DNA from 3 places in the Clostridium sp. Marseille-Q7071 genome. Region 2 is predicted to be linked to each of the others. Evidence: riboswitches for the same ligand, from Rfam matches in the RefSeq annotation. Region 2 holds a riboswitch; each other region holds the start of a gene.
The links. Region 2 has a riboswitch for cobalamin ahead of ACWPW7_RS18840 (ABC transporter substrate-binding protein). Riboswitches for the same ligand answer to the same signal wherever they lie in the genome.
Positions count from the first base shown of each region.

Region 1: linked by a shared signal. The riboswitch ahead of ACWPW7_RS18340 (nucleotide-binding protein) and the one ahead of ACWPW7_RS18840 (ABC transporter substrate-binding protein) in region 2 are both predicted to bind cobalamin.
Region 3: linked by a shared signal. The riboswitch ahead of ACWPW7_RS18225 (ABC transporter substrate-binding protein) and the one ahead of ACWPW7_RS18840 (ABC transporter substrate-binding protein) in region 2 are both predicted to bind cobalamin.

Region 1 covers NZ_CBCOPR010000001.1:3,847,395-3,852,146, reverse strand. Annotated here, with positions in the region: gene ACWPW7_RS18355 (bifunctional transcriptional activator/DNA repair enzyme AdaA) at 107-688, shown strand; gene ACWPW7_RS18350 (methylated-DNA--[protein]-cysteine S-methyltransferase) at 688-1,149, shown strand; gene ACWPW7_RS18345 (endonuclease) at 1,146-1,793, shown strand; cobalamin riboswitch at 2,024-2,213, shown strand; gene ACWPW7_RS18340 (nucleotide-binding protein) at 2,345-3,193, shown strand; gene ACWPW7_RS18335 (nitrogenase component 1) at 3,206-4,417, shown strand; gene ACWPW7_RS18330 (nitrogenase component 1) at 4,414-4,752, shown strand, end outside.
Region 2 covers NZ_CBCOPR010000001.1:3,955,853-3,960,604, reverse strand. Annotated here, with positions in the region: gene ACWPW7_RS18850 (Xaa-Pro dipeptidyl-peptidase) at 1-488, opposite strand, end outside; gene ACWPW7_RS18845 (alpha/beta fold hydrolase) at 1,052-1,864, shown strand; cobalamin riboswitch at 2,105-2,281, shown strand; cobalamin riboswitch at 2,622-2,815, shown strand; gene ACWPW7_RS18840 (ABC transporter substrate-binding protein) at 2,948-4,045, shown strand; partial or broken gene ACWPW7_RS18835 (FecCD family ABC transporter permease) at 4,129-4,752, shown strand, end outside.
Region 3 covers NZ_CBCOPR010000001.1:3,822,332-3,827,083, forward strand. Annotated here, with positions in the region: gene ACWPW7_RS18220 (ABC transporter permease) at 1-296, opposite strand, end outside; gene ACWPW7_RS18225 (ABC transporter substrate-binding protein) at 296-1,861, opposite strand; cobalamin riboswitch at 1,967-2,147, opposite strand; gene ACWPW7_RS18230 (helix-turn-helix domain-containing protein) at 2,407-2,955, opposite strand; gene ACWPW7_RS18235 (hypothetical protein) at 3,019-3,318, opposite strand; gene ACWPW7_RS18240 (GyrI-like domain-containing protein) at 3,592-4,215, opposite strand; gene ACWPW7_RS18245 (DUF6144 family protein) at 4,227-4,752, opposite strand, start outside.

The DNA.
Region 1 (4,752 bases), 110 kb from region 2:
AAGGATTAATTTATTGGTAAGAATAGGTTAATAAAAATGAGGAAGAAAGCTTAAAAATATATGTATATAATTGTTATTAATATATGATTTTAGAGGTGAGTTTAGTATGGATAAGATTACAACTACAGAAAAATGGAATGCTGTAATAGATTGCAATAAGCAGTATGATGGATTATTTTATTATGCTGTTAAATCAACAGGTATTTTTTGTAGACCATCCTGTAAGGCTAAGACACCACTAAAAAAGAACATTTTATTTTTCAATAGTGTAGATGAAGCTATAAATGCAGGCTTTAGACCGTGTAAAATATGTAGACCAGATATAAATGAACATATTTATGAACCTAATAAAATATTAATTGAAAAAGCAAAAGATATGCTAACTTTAAATTATAATAGTGAATTTAACTTAAAGTTTATATCTCAAGAAATTGGTATAAGTGAAAGTTATTTTAGAAGACTATTTAAGCAATATTATAGTTTAACACCCAATGAATATATTTTTAAGATAAGGATTAATAGGTCTATGGACTTATTATCAAAAACTGATTTAGACATACTTGAAATAGCTTATGAAGTTGGATTTAAAAGTTTGTCTAATTTCTACAAATATTTTAAAGAACAAGTTGGATATACACCAAAGGAATATAGAAAAAGAAATAATATAAATGAGGTGAGTATAAGATAATGCCTTTATTTTTTTATGATACAGATATAGGAACAATTGGAATAGAGGAAAAGAAGGGAGAGATATGTGGTGTATACTTTAAAGATAAAAGGTTACCACAAGAAGTAGATATTTATGAGACAGAAATAATAAAAGAAGCATCATATCAACTTAATAAATATCTTTCCGGAAAGCTTAAAACTTTCTCATTACCTTTAGCCCCTAGTGGAACAGGATTTATGCAAGAAGTATGGCAATTGATATGTGAAATCCCTTATGGAAAAACTTTTACTTATAAGGAATTAGCAGAAAAGGTTGGCAGACCTAAAGCAGCACGTGCAATTGGGCTTGCATGCAACCGTAATCCAATACCAATTTTTATTCCATGTCATCGTGTTGTAGGTAGTAATGGTAAGCTTAATGGATATATTGGAGGAATAGATATTAAAGAACGATTATTATTATTGGAGGCAAAGCGATGAAGGGATTAATACAAATTTATAATTTACTATTAACGGCTTATGGGAAAAGAAGTTGGTGGCCTGCAAAGACAGATTTTGAGATGATGGTTGGAGCAATACTTACACAAAATACATCATGGACTAATGTTGAGAAAGCAATAACCAATTTAGGAGATAATTTATCACCAGAATTTATAGAAACTGTTTCAAATAAAGAACTTGGAGAAATTATACGACCTAGTGGATACTATAATCAAAAGGCGATTAGACTAAAGGCCCTTACTTCATGGTTTAAAAAATACTCATATGATATTAAAAATACAGAGGGTATAAATGGACAAGTATTACGTGATGAATTATTAGAAATTAAAGGAGTTGGAAGGGAGACTGCTGACTCAATTTTAACTTATGCTTTAAATATTCCTTTTTTTATTGTAGATACTTATACTAAGCGCATATTATATAGAATTGGATATGATATACCTAAAAATTATGATGAGTTAAGAATTAAAATTGAGGAGAGTATACCAAAGGAGTTATACATATATAATGAATTTCATGGCCTTATCGTAGAACATGCTAAACGTTATTGTAAAAAGTCACCTAATTGTAGAGAATGCCCACTTGAATCTATATGTGAAAAGAGAATTTTAGTAGCTATATAAAGTAATTGATGTTCTAAGGGACGATTCATAATTATATTCTAAATTAAGCTCTTAATTTTAGGAATAAAAATGAACCGTCCCTTAGAATTTTAAACATATTAGAAAGTTGATACATATTAAAAATATATTTAAACTTTTAAGAAATATTAAAAAAAAAATATATCTATGTAGTTTTTTGTCTACTTGTGTTAACTAGTATGTTATTGTATAATCGGAGTAGCGTAACAAAATTGAATAATAAAGAAATAGGTTTAGTGCAGATAATTGCCTGCATTAATTAAAAGGGAAGCTGGGTGAAAATCCCACACGGTCCCGCCGCTGTAAGAGTGTAGTCTTTTCAAATAAACCACTGGGAAACTGGGAAGGTAGAAAAGATGATAATACTTGAGTCAGAAGACCTGCCTATTTTTTCACCGAAACTCTACGAGTGATGGAGGGTGTTTTAGATATTTCTTATTTTACACAAGGAATAGTAAAACCTCTTGATTTTTGAATTGAGAGGTTTTTTTATATGAAAATTTTTAAAAGATATTCTAGAGGAGGGGAATTGAATGAATAAAAATAAACCTTTGAAAATAGCTTTTTATGGAAAAGGTGGTATAGGGAAATCTACAATAGCATCAAATGTTGCAGCAGCTTTTTCTAGTATTGGACTTAAAGTTCTTTTTATAGGTTGTGATCCTAAAAGCGATTCTAGTAGAAGTTTAATAGGCAAAAAGATACCATCTGTTATTAAAAGTCTTAAAGAGAAAGGAAACAATATCGTAGAAGAAGATATTATAAAGATAGGCTTTAATGGGATTTCTTGTGTTGAAGCAGGTGGCCCTGAAGCTGGAGTTGGCTGTGCAGGAAGAGGCATAATAACTATGGTGGAAGAACTTGAACATCTTAATATCTTTCAGAAGTCTTGGGATGTAATTATATATGATGTATTAGGTGATGTTGTTTGCGGTGGGTTCTCTGTTCCAATGAGGGAAAAATATGTAGATGCAATATATATAGTGTCTTCTTCAGAGTTTATGTCTATGTATGCAGCTAATAATATTATGAAAAGTGTAAAAAGATTTTCAGAAAATCAAGACCCTATTTTTGGTGGACTTATTCATAATCATAGAAATTATGACTCCAATGATTATGTAATAAAAAAATTTGCAGATAAATGCTCTACACAAATGGTTTCACAAGTGCCATATAGTAAAGAAATAGCCATTGCAGAACTTGAAGGAAAAACAGTCTTAGAAAAGTTTTTTGAATCTGAAATTTCCAATGTATTTATTGGTTTAGCAAAGAAAATATTAGACAAGGCTGATTATAGTATTCCAAATCCCTTAAGTGAAGAAAAATTAGAATTATTTTCAAAAGAAGTTGCACAAATAAATTTAAATATAAGAACTAACTAGAAGGGGAATGTTATGGAAGAATTAAAAAAACATGATGATTTAAAAAGAATTAGGGAAAAATCAGTATTAAGAAGAGCCATACATAAAGATAGTTGTAATGAAGTTATAGACCTTGCCTTAAAGATTCCAGACATACATGTATTAGTTCTTGGACCAGAATCTTGCTTAAGGGTACTTTATTTTAGAGCTTTTAGAAAAGAACTCCTAGATAGATTTTACATGCTTAATGTTACAAATATTGATCTAATTACTAATAGTCATATGGAGTCATTAAAGAGTGCTCTTGAATCTATTGTCGTAGATTCAAATTATACATCAAAAGGGATTATCGTATATATTTCCTGTAGTGATATTGTTATGGGAACAGATTTTACCAGTGGTATTCAATATATTGAAGAAAAATATAAAGTTCCTGTAAAAATATTTCAAAGAGGTCCACTTTCAAAAAGAAGAATGCTTCCAAAGGAAAGATTAAGTAATATATTTGCTGAAATTTTAGAATTTCATAATAAATCAAGTAATGATATTAATAAAAAAGCTGTAAATATTTTAGGAGAAGAGAGAGTTTCAAAGGATAGTAGTTTATATAAGATAATAAATAAAAGTGGATATGATAAAATCAATGATTTCTGTAATTTAAATGATTTTAAAGATTTCATGGAGTTTTCTAGAAGTAATATAAATATAGTTACTCACAAATTTGGAATAAATTTAGCTAAAAACTTAGAAAAAAAATATAATATTCCATACTGTTTTATTCCTCAAAAGTATATATTAGATGATTTGAGAATTAATTATCTAAAGTTATCTGAATTTTTAGCAGTGAAGGATGATTTTGAAAATATTGAAAAAGAATTTGAGAAATATTTAATGAGTATTCCAGAGGATATTTTTCATAAAAGCCTTGCAGTTGGTTTAAAAGATAATTCATTAGAAATTGCTATTTCACTTTTACAATGGGGATTTGATGTAAGGGTAGTATTTATAGAGAATATCTCTATGGAACAATTTGAAAAAATAAAATCCTTTAAAAATACAAATGAAATAAAGATTTACACAAATTCTTTTTTAAAAGAAAAAAATAACAATGAATTTAAACATATTGAAATTGCTATAGGAGAATATGCAATAAATAAATGTCCTAATGCTAAACTTGTAAACTATAAAGAATCTTATGATATATCCTTTGAAAATATTAAGAATTTAATAGGAGATTTAATATGATGAACTTATGCAAATATTTACCTCCAATAGCTAGTGATTATTCAGGAGTATCTTCAATAGTTTTTGAAATGAATTCATTGAATATATTATATTCACCAGGGGGATGTGATCACTCTATTATAGAGGTAGATGAAATAAGAAATTTTTTTAAAACTTCACTTTTAAGTACAACTCTTAATGAAATTCATGTAATAGCTGGAGCTGAAAATGAGTTTATAGAGAGCTTGAAAAAAATCGATATAAGTAACTTTGATTTTATTTCGCTTATAGGAACGCCTATATCTGCTCTTACTGGAGTTGATTTTAATAGTATTGCCTCCAAAATTGAAAGAGAA
Region 2 (4,752 bases):
GATTTTGAAAATTTTATTATATTTTTATTTGTAAAATCGCTTCCTTGCTCATATCCTAACAGCTGAAGAACAATCTTATAAAACTCTTCCTCACTTACAGATTTGTTTGGGTTAAATTTATCTTTATCAGCTTGTATTAAGCAAGCTTTAGGATTTGCTTTTATATATGCAAGTATATTTCTCTCTTCTATGGAACTTACTGATTTATAATCTGAAAAGTTTTCTGTTCCTTCAAATTTTTTAGCTTCATCTTCAAGTCCATTTAACCTTAAAAGTATAGTTGCAACTTGTATTCTTGTAGGTTGTTTTGCTGCATATTCAGGTGTTAATCCTTTTTCATCGCCTTGAATTAGACCAAGGTTATTCATAGCAGTCATTTCTTCACTGATGATATTAGTAGATGATTTAATATCATTTGTAGCATATGCAACTGGAGTTACTGAAAACATTAATGTAAAAGTTAATACAATAGATATAATCTTTTTCACAACTTATCCCCCCTAATAAATGTCAGGCTCTCTAATTAATTAGTTGGCCTTATCAAATTTTGTCCTGTTTTTCAGTTACTTTGTTAAAAGTTTTTATTTTAATTTAAAATTTTAAAGAATTTCTTATCATCTCCCCTCTGGTAAAATAATGAATGCATTCAAGATTTAATTATATCATAAAAATATAACCTAATATTCAAATATAGGGATAAATTCATAAAAATTACCTGTAAAACTTGTAGAAAAAAAGAAAATATTGCCTCTATATGTCTATACTAGTTATATTTTTTGACATATTAATCTCTACTTTAAATCTTCGTATAATATAATAAAGGCTTTAAAATTAATTTTTATATCTCTAATTTTTACTATACAGTGTTACTATTTTTTTCTAGTATAATAGAATTTTCAAGGAGCTATATGATTTTAGAAAAAAATGCTAGAACTTGTATATTTTTCATCTAGTTATCAAGATAGTTGGGTGAAAATGGATAAATAATTCACCTATTTAAATTAAAGGAATAAAATGTTACTGAGATAATTTTATTAATGGAGGAATTCCTGTGGGATATTATATTAGAGTAGAATCAGAGGTAAGAATTTATGTAGAGGATATTAACCCAATGGGGGAGAAAATAATCCTCTTTATACATGGTTGGCCTGCAAATCATAACTTGTTTGAATATCAGTTTAATAAACTTCCAGAGATGGGATATAGATGCATTGGAATTGATATTAGAGGATTTGGTAATTCAGATAAACCATGGGAAGGCTATGACTACAATCGATTAGCTGACGATGTTCATTGTGTAATTGAAACACTTGAGTTACAAGATATTATACTTGCTGGTCATTCTGTAGGAGGAGCAATTGCTATTAGATATATGGCTCGTCATAAGGGGCATGGGGTATCTAAACTTGCTTTGTTTGCTGCGGCAGCTCCAAGCTTTACTAGACGTCCAAATTTCCCTTATGGATTACCAAAGGAAGATGTAACTAAACTAATTGAGGAAACATATAATGACCGTCCTAAAATGTTACGGGAATTTGGAGATATGTTTTTCTTTAAGTATATAACTGGACCTTTCTCAGATTGGTTTTTCCAATTAGGATTGCAGGCGGCAGGATGGTCTACAGCTAAACTTGCAATTTCCCTTAGAGATGAGAGCTTGTTTTCTGATCTCGGAAAAATACATGTTCCTACTTTAATTCTTCATGGTGTTCATGACAAAGTTTGTATGTTTTCATTGGCTATTGTACAAAAGGAAGAAATCAAAAATTCTAAGCTTGTGCCATTTGAAAACAGTGGTCATGGATTATTCTGGGAAGAACATGAAAAATTTAATAAGGAATTGATAAAATTTATTGAGAGATAAATCTTTTATCATGCAGAGAATAAGAAAACACGAGGTCTAATTTAAGGACCCCGTGTTTTGTTTAATATACATGCTTATAGGTTTATACGAATGAAGAAGTAATATAAATTTTTAAAATAGAAAAGTATTATGGAATTATATTGTAGAAAATCAATTTACTTTTTGGCAATGTGGATTAGAATACTATAATAGATAAATTGACAAATAAAATTTACATGCTTATAATAGGTGTGTAAATATTTAATATTGTAAATTTCAGGTGCCTCATTAGGCTTAATATGGAAACAGGTGAAAATCCTGTACGGTCCCGCCGCTGTATTGGGGAGATTTTATAAGATATGCCACTTCTTATTAGAGGGAAGGTTTATAAGATTGAAGAACCAGAGTCAGAATACATACCTGTAATGGACACTAATAACTCTACGGTTGATAGATAAGGTGTATTAAGGTTTTTTGGCATACAACCATAATATATGTTTATATCAACTTCTCATTTGTTAATGGGAGGTTTTTTATTTTTTAAAATAGCATAAAAAAAATTTTAATTTATTGTAGGAGTTTTAGCGTAGCAATTCAAACTTTATTCATTTTGAATCCAGAGATTATTAAGGATTTATATGAAGTATATGTTGAACTATTATCAAAACCAAATACTGAAAAAATTAAAATTAGTTATATACTATCATAATATGTAGAAAATTGTTGAACTTTTTCAAAAATTGTGGTAATCTAAAATAGATTTTGTAAAAAAATTATAAATATGGATATTTTTTGAGGTGGTAAATATTACAAAAATATTTACATAATAGAGAATTAGGTGAAAATCCTAAACGGTCCCGCCGCTGTGAAGTGGAGTAATAATTATTAAGATCACTGTACTATTATTGTATGGGAAGATAAATTATTACAATGAAGCTAAGTCAGAAGACCTGCCTTGTTATATATCTTTACTTTGCGTGAGACAGAGGAGGGAGTGTTATTTTTATTATTAAATAGAAAGTCCTGTACTTCACATTATAAAGTACAGGATTTTCTTATTTTATATTAATATTTATTCAAATAGGGGACAAAGGGAGAATTAAAATGAAAAAAAAGAGACTTATAATATTTTTAACTTTTATTATGATTATTAGTTGTTTTGTGGGATGTGATTCAGCTAAAGAAACTAATACACAATCTAAATCCGAAATTACTTTTACAGATATAGCAGGAAGAGAAGTTACCATTAAAAAACCAGTAAAAAGAATTGTTGTAAATAACAGAAGTCTGTTTGATTCTCTTTTTGCTGTTGGCGGAGAGGAAATGGCAGACATGATTATTGCAACATCAGGTGGTAATAGAGGAATTGAAGGATTTAATAAGACTTATGGAGCAAAATTTCCTAAGTTAAAAGATTTACCTCAAATATCTAATAACGGTGGGTATGACGCTGAAAAAATTATTTCGCTAAAACCTGATATAGTAATATTAATTAATCAAAAGTCTGATCAAAATTTGGAATCATTAGATAAAGTTATAGAAGTTGGAATACCTGTAGTTTGTTTAAGTTATAATATTGAGCCATTAGAAGATAGAGTAAAGAATATTGAAATTATTGGTAAAGTTTTAGGCAAAGAAGAACGAGCAAAAGAAATATGTGATTTTATTAGTGAGAAATATGAACTAGTTAATAAGCGTTTGGAAAATATAACTACTCCTGCACCAACTGTTCATCAACTAACATTTCATGGTGATACTCCAAAATCTTTTTGGAGTTGGGCAATAATTGCTAAGCATGCTGGAGGGCATGATATCGCAGATGATATACCAAGTGGTAAACTGGAAAATGGCGGAACTATTGATCCGGAGTATTTGTTAAAGCGAGATCCTGACGTTATAACAATGGGTGGTGATGCTTTAGGATTAGGTGGAAATGAAGAAGAAGCTCAGACTTATCTTCAGGAAATGGTGGCAAAACAACCTGGATGGGAGAATTTATCAGCAGTTAAAAATAAAAAAGTATATGCTATATCTTATTCAACAGCATTAAACCTAGAAACTTTCTATGCAAATATGCAACTTGCTAAGTGGTATTATCCTAAAGAATTTGAAGATATTGATCCAGATGCAACATTAAAAGAGTTTTATGATAAATATATGGTTTTTGATTATGATGGGGTTTGGTCAACGCAACTTAAATAAAGTTAGGATATGGAGGAAGGCATGATTGCACAAAATAAAGAAGCAATATATATTTATAAAAGCTTAGCAAAGAAAAAAAGCTAATATTAATTTTTTTAATTATTGCTATCATAGTTGGATTTTTTGCTAATATCTTAATTGGATCATCAGGTCTCAGCGTTTCTGAGGTATTTAGAACTATATTAGGAAAAGCACCAGACGATATGACGAAAACTATTATATGGGGAATAAGATTACCTATGGCATTGATGGGGATTGTAGTAGGAGCTGCTCTTGCTGTAGGTGGATGTGAGATGCAAACCATATTAAGGAATCCAATGGCAAGTCCATACACTTTAGGAATATCTTCCGCTGCATCTTTTGGTGCAGCAACTGGTATGATTTTAGGAGTTAGATTTATACCTTCGTTTACAAATCTTGCTATTCCTATAAATGCGTTTTTCTGCACTATGATTGTAGCAACTATAATGTACTTATTTACCAAAAAAAGCATGTTGGGAAGAGTACGATAGTACTCTTTGGAATAGCTTTAAGTTTTATGTTTAATGCTTTAACAGCAGTATTACAATATATTGCAACGGAACAGGAATTACAAGGGTTTATGTTTTGGTCTTTTGGAGATTTAACAAAAGCGACTTGGGAAAAGTTGTTCATTACAATAATTGTATTATTTTTATGTTTAATTATATTTACAAAAAATGCATGGA
Region 3 (4,752 bases), 130 kb from region 2:
AGTATTTCTTCTGATACAGGAGTCTTTTTTATATAAGAAACTCCTAAATCTCCTTTAATAGCTTTTTTAGTCCAATTAACATATTGAACTAATATATTATCATTTAATCCTAATTCTTCTCTTACCTCTTGTATTTCTTCTTCTGTAGGAGTACTTATTCCGTCCATACTTAAAACTTCAACTGCCGGATCTCCCGGTGCAATAACTCCAAGGATAAATGCTAATAAAGTTATGCCTATTAAAACTGGTATAGTGGACAATACTTTTTTAAATATATATTTAAAAATATTTTCCACTATTTACTCCACTCCATTTTGTTTAGGGTAGTTCCATAATTTGTTGCCTCAAAACCTTTTATTTTTTTATTGAAGGCTATTAAATTAACATCTTGGAACAGTGGTATACTCGCTGGATCTTTAGCTGATATATCCTGAAGTTCATTGTAAATTTCTTCTCTTTTAGCCATGTCATTAGTTTCTTTTAGCTTATCAATTAGTTCATCTGCTCTTTGGTTTTTATATCCTAAACTATAAGACTTATTACTTGATCCCTCGCTATGCATATATCCCTCAAATATAGTAAAAGGTTCTGCATTTGGCAGCCCTTGAGGATGTATAGCTAAGTCATATTCTCCTTTTTTCATAGCCTCTTTAAATGCAGCTCCATCTAAAATTGTTATTGTTGCATTTAATCCTATATCTTTTATCGCTGATTGAATATATTCTGCTTCAGTTTTATAAGGGTAACGATCTACTCCATAAGAAGGTACTATAAATTTTACTTCTTTTGTCTCTCCTTTTAATACTTCTTTTGCAATTTCTTTAGCTCCCTCTTTATCATGAACTGGCTTTATTTCTTTTGCAAAAGGAGATGTGTGGTTTAATATATTAATAGTTGAAGTTCCATATCCTCCAAAGAATTCATCAACTATAAGATCTCTATCCACTGCTAAGCTTAAGGCCTCTTTCATTTTTGCATTACTGAATGGTCCTTTAACACCATTAGTGGAGATAAAGTGAGTTATACTTGATTTTCCAGTAGATACATCAAATTTTTCATCTTTTAATAATTCTTTAGATAATTCCGGAGTTATTGCTCCTAAGTCCATTACTCCCATAATTTCCTCAGATTTTAAAGCTGAAAATCTAGTTTCTGCATCTGGAATAACTTTTACTCTTACTTTCTTAGCCTTGGCTTTATCACCATAGTATTCTTCATTTCTTTCTAATAATGTATATTGATCCTTTTCATGTCCTACAATTTTAAATGGTCCTGTACCTTTTGCTATATCTGTAAAATCTCCTGTATTTATATCAAAGCATTGTGGACTATACATAGCACTACCAAATCTAGCCATGTTATATATTAGTGTCGATATAGGTTTATTAAATATTAATTTAACTTCATAATCAGATACTTTAACCACTTCTTTTAAATTAGGATATGTCTTTTCTAAATCAAAAGAATAAAATGGTGATCCTTTCGTTTTCATATTGATATATCGATCAAAGTTTTTAATTACCGCATCAGCATCTAATTGAACTCCATCATGAAATTTTACTCCTTCCTTTATCTTAAAAGTCCATTCTTTAAAATCTTCAGAGTTTGTCCATTTTTCTGCTAATTCAGCACAAGGATTTCCTTTATCATCTAATCCAATTAAAGGCTCCCAAACAAATAATATAGAAGTAGCATAATATGCATCCTTTGCTCCTGGCGATAAATCTCTTGCAGCTGCCAGCACAATTTCATCATCCTCATTTATGCTGGTGTCTTTAGTTGTACATCCAGCTAAAGTTCCTAGCACCATTGTTAACACTAAAAATACTAGTAATATCTTGTTTTTAAATAACTTTTTCATAGCTCCATTCCTTCTCTTTTAAATTTTCACAATAAAAAAAAGCCATAGTCAACGCCATAGCTTACCCATCTTTGCTATAAAATTAGATTTAGTTACTCCCCCCTCAATCTATTTCTCTTTAAGTTTAGGTATCCTGACTTACGATTCCCCCTTAGCCTAGCCTTCCCAGAATTAATCCAGTGGCATATTAGGCATCGTCATCGCTTACAGTGATGGGTTCGTGTTGGAATCTCACCAAACTTCCCTAAATTCTTAAATTTATTAATTTTTCAACAAAATTATACATTGTATTTAAAAATATGTCAAATATTTTATTTTCTTATAAATACTTTCAAAAACCTATTAATCACTTTATTTTTTATTTAATTTATTGCTAATATTGCTAATAAAAATTGTAAGTTAAATGAAATTTATAATAAAATTTAATTCATATCACATCTAATAATTCCAATATTTTTTAATGGTTTCATTATTAATATATGAACCCCATAACTATTTTTCTTAAATATCTAAAAAAATAGTTATGGGGTTCAATAAATTACTTCTTATTCTTCAATTATTGTAAAAAAGCTATGATATCTAAGCTTTTCAGAATCTTTTTGTTTATGATTTTTTAAAAAACTTTTCATTAATTCTATTATTTCATCTGCCTCTTCTTCCGTAAGATAGACATTCTTGCTTATAATAGTTCCATTTGATTCTTGTATATTTTTATCCATAGAGTCTAAAAATATATCTTTACTATTATCATAAAACTCTGAAATCATCATTTGACTTACTGCCAAAAGCATCATTTTAGAAGGTTCCTCTACTTCTTTTGAACATTTTATCTCAAACTTTCTAGCTAAGGGTTCATAATATTTAGTTATAATTCCCTTTATTTTTTTAGTGTAAATTAGCTTTACTATTCCCACTTTTTCAAGCTTATTTACATGATAATATATTTTTGATGGAACTTCTTTCATTTTATCAGCTATCTGTTTTACTGTAGCTGGCTCGTTCATATCTATAAGTGTATTTAAAATTCTGTATCTAAAAGGATCAGAAATAGCTTTTACTTCTTCTAAAGTAGTTAATACTTTTCTATCTTCCATCGCTTTATCCCCTCCCCTTTTGTTATATAGTAATTTTCATTATTTAAATGAAATCTTTAGCCTTTAAGCTTTTTTAAAGCTTTTGCTATAATTTAAAGATAAAACAACTACAGAAATCATTACACCTATAATTAAAAATATAAAATAAACAGATAAATATTCTATTATAATCCCCTTTAGATCATTATCTAAAAGTATTATACAGCAACTTATAACTCTCATAAAAAAACTAACTATGCCTAATATTTCTTTATATGATTTATTCATTATATAAGTATTAATTGCTAAAGTTACCATGGTATTAAAAACCAAAAGCCAAATAATACAAGCATAGGTAGTTCTATAGAAACTAAATTCATTCATATTATTATATTCATCAAAAACAATAATGTACAAAATTTATATTTAATAAAAAAAATTGAATTTTAATTACATTATTTATTTTTAAACTTTAATTCACAGTATACAGCACATACTGTAAAATGAGATTCACTAAAATAAAGTTTAAGTGAATCGCTTTATAAACAGCTTATAAAATTTAATAATATCAAGTAAAAAAGGTGTTAAACTTAGAGTAATAAATCTAAATTTCACACCTTTTAATATTAAGATATTAAAACTTTTATATTCTAACGCCTATTCCTTCAACATTATAGGTTGTCTAATTATAGTTTTTATATTATTAGGTAAACATCGTCTAGAATCATTTAAATATATTTCATGATGTAATCCTCTTAATTCATATCCACATTCTTTGATATAATTATGAAGCTTCTCTACAGTAGGACCTTCATTTGTATAAGGTCCCACATGCATAATTTGTGCAACAAGTCCTTCATCATAGTCTTTATACTCTATCTTAGAGATAGACGATAATTTCTTCTTTCTTTCTACTTCATATAAAGCTTTTTCTATATAATCTTCTGGAACAATATCAGGCTGCATAATCATACTGCACCATTTCCATATATCTTTATTAGCTATTGAAAAATCATTTATATTATCAGTCCACCATACACTTTCCAGTGGCATTACTCCATAATCTATCTTTAAATCACTATTCTTAATCATAAATTTTATAGTATAGGATAAACTGAATAATGTTTCAACTGCATCCTTGTATTCCTTTGATGTATTTGGATTTCCATGGCCATTTATCATTAAATATTTAAGCTTTGGCATCTTTAAAATTGATACTTTTTTCGCAGGCTGACTATAGAACTCTTTAAATACTTTTTTATAATCAAACTTATTTATCATGATTATTCTCCTTAAAACTCAATTTTAAAAGCACAGTTATCTGCTCCCTCTAAAATAGTGTGAAGCTTTGTAACTTTTACTGTTTTATTAAATACTGAGCTAAATAATTTTTCAAACCATCCTGCAGAGCAATTGCAATATGAAACTGGCATATCTTCTACATTTTTAGCCATTCCACAATAACATTTATTATAAATTCCAATTATGTTTCCACTATCCATGTGAAGTTCTCCACCACCTATATGTTTCTCATTCATTAAATCTAAAAATTTTTCAACATTTTCAGCTCTTTCAAATAATTTTTTTGCTTCCTTAATTGTTCTATTTGAAATGCATAAATGTCCACAGGGTTTCATTACTTTTTCTACTATAATTTCTCCAATATTATTTTCAAGTTCATTTAATATACTTTTAACATATTTTGCTTGCTTAGTAGGTGATGATTTTAAAGGTAATTCACCATATACTTCCACTATTTTTTTATAGATATCGTCCCCAGCATTTAATCTAATACTATCAAGAATACGTTCACACTTA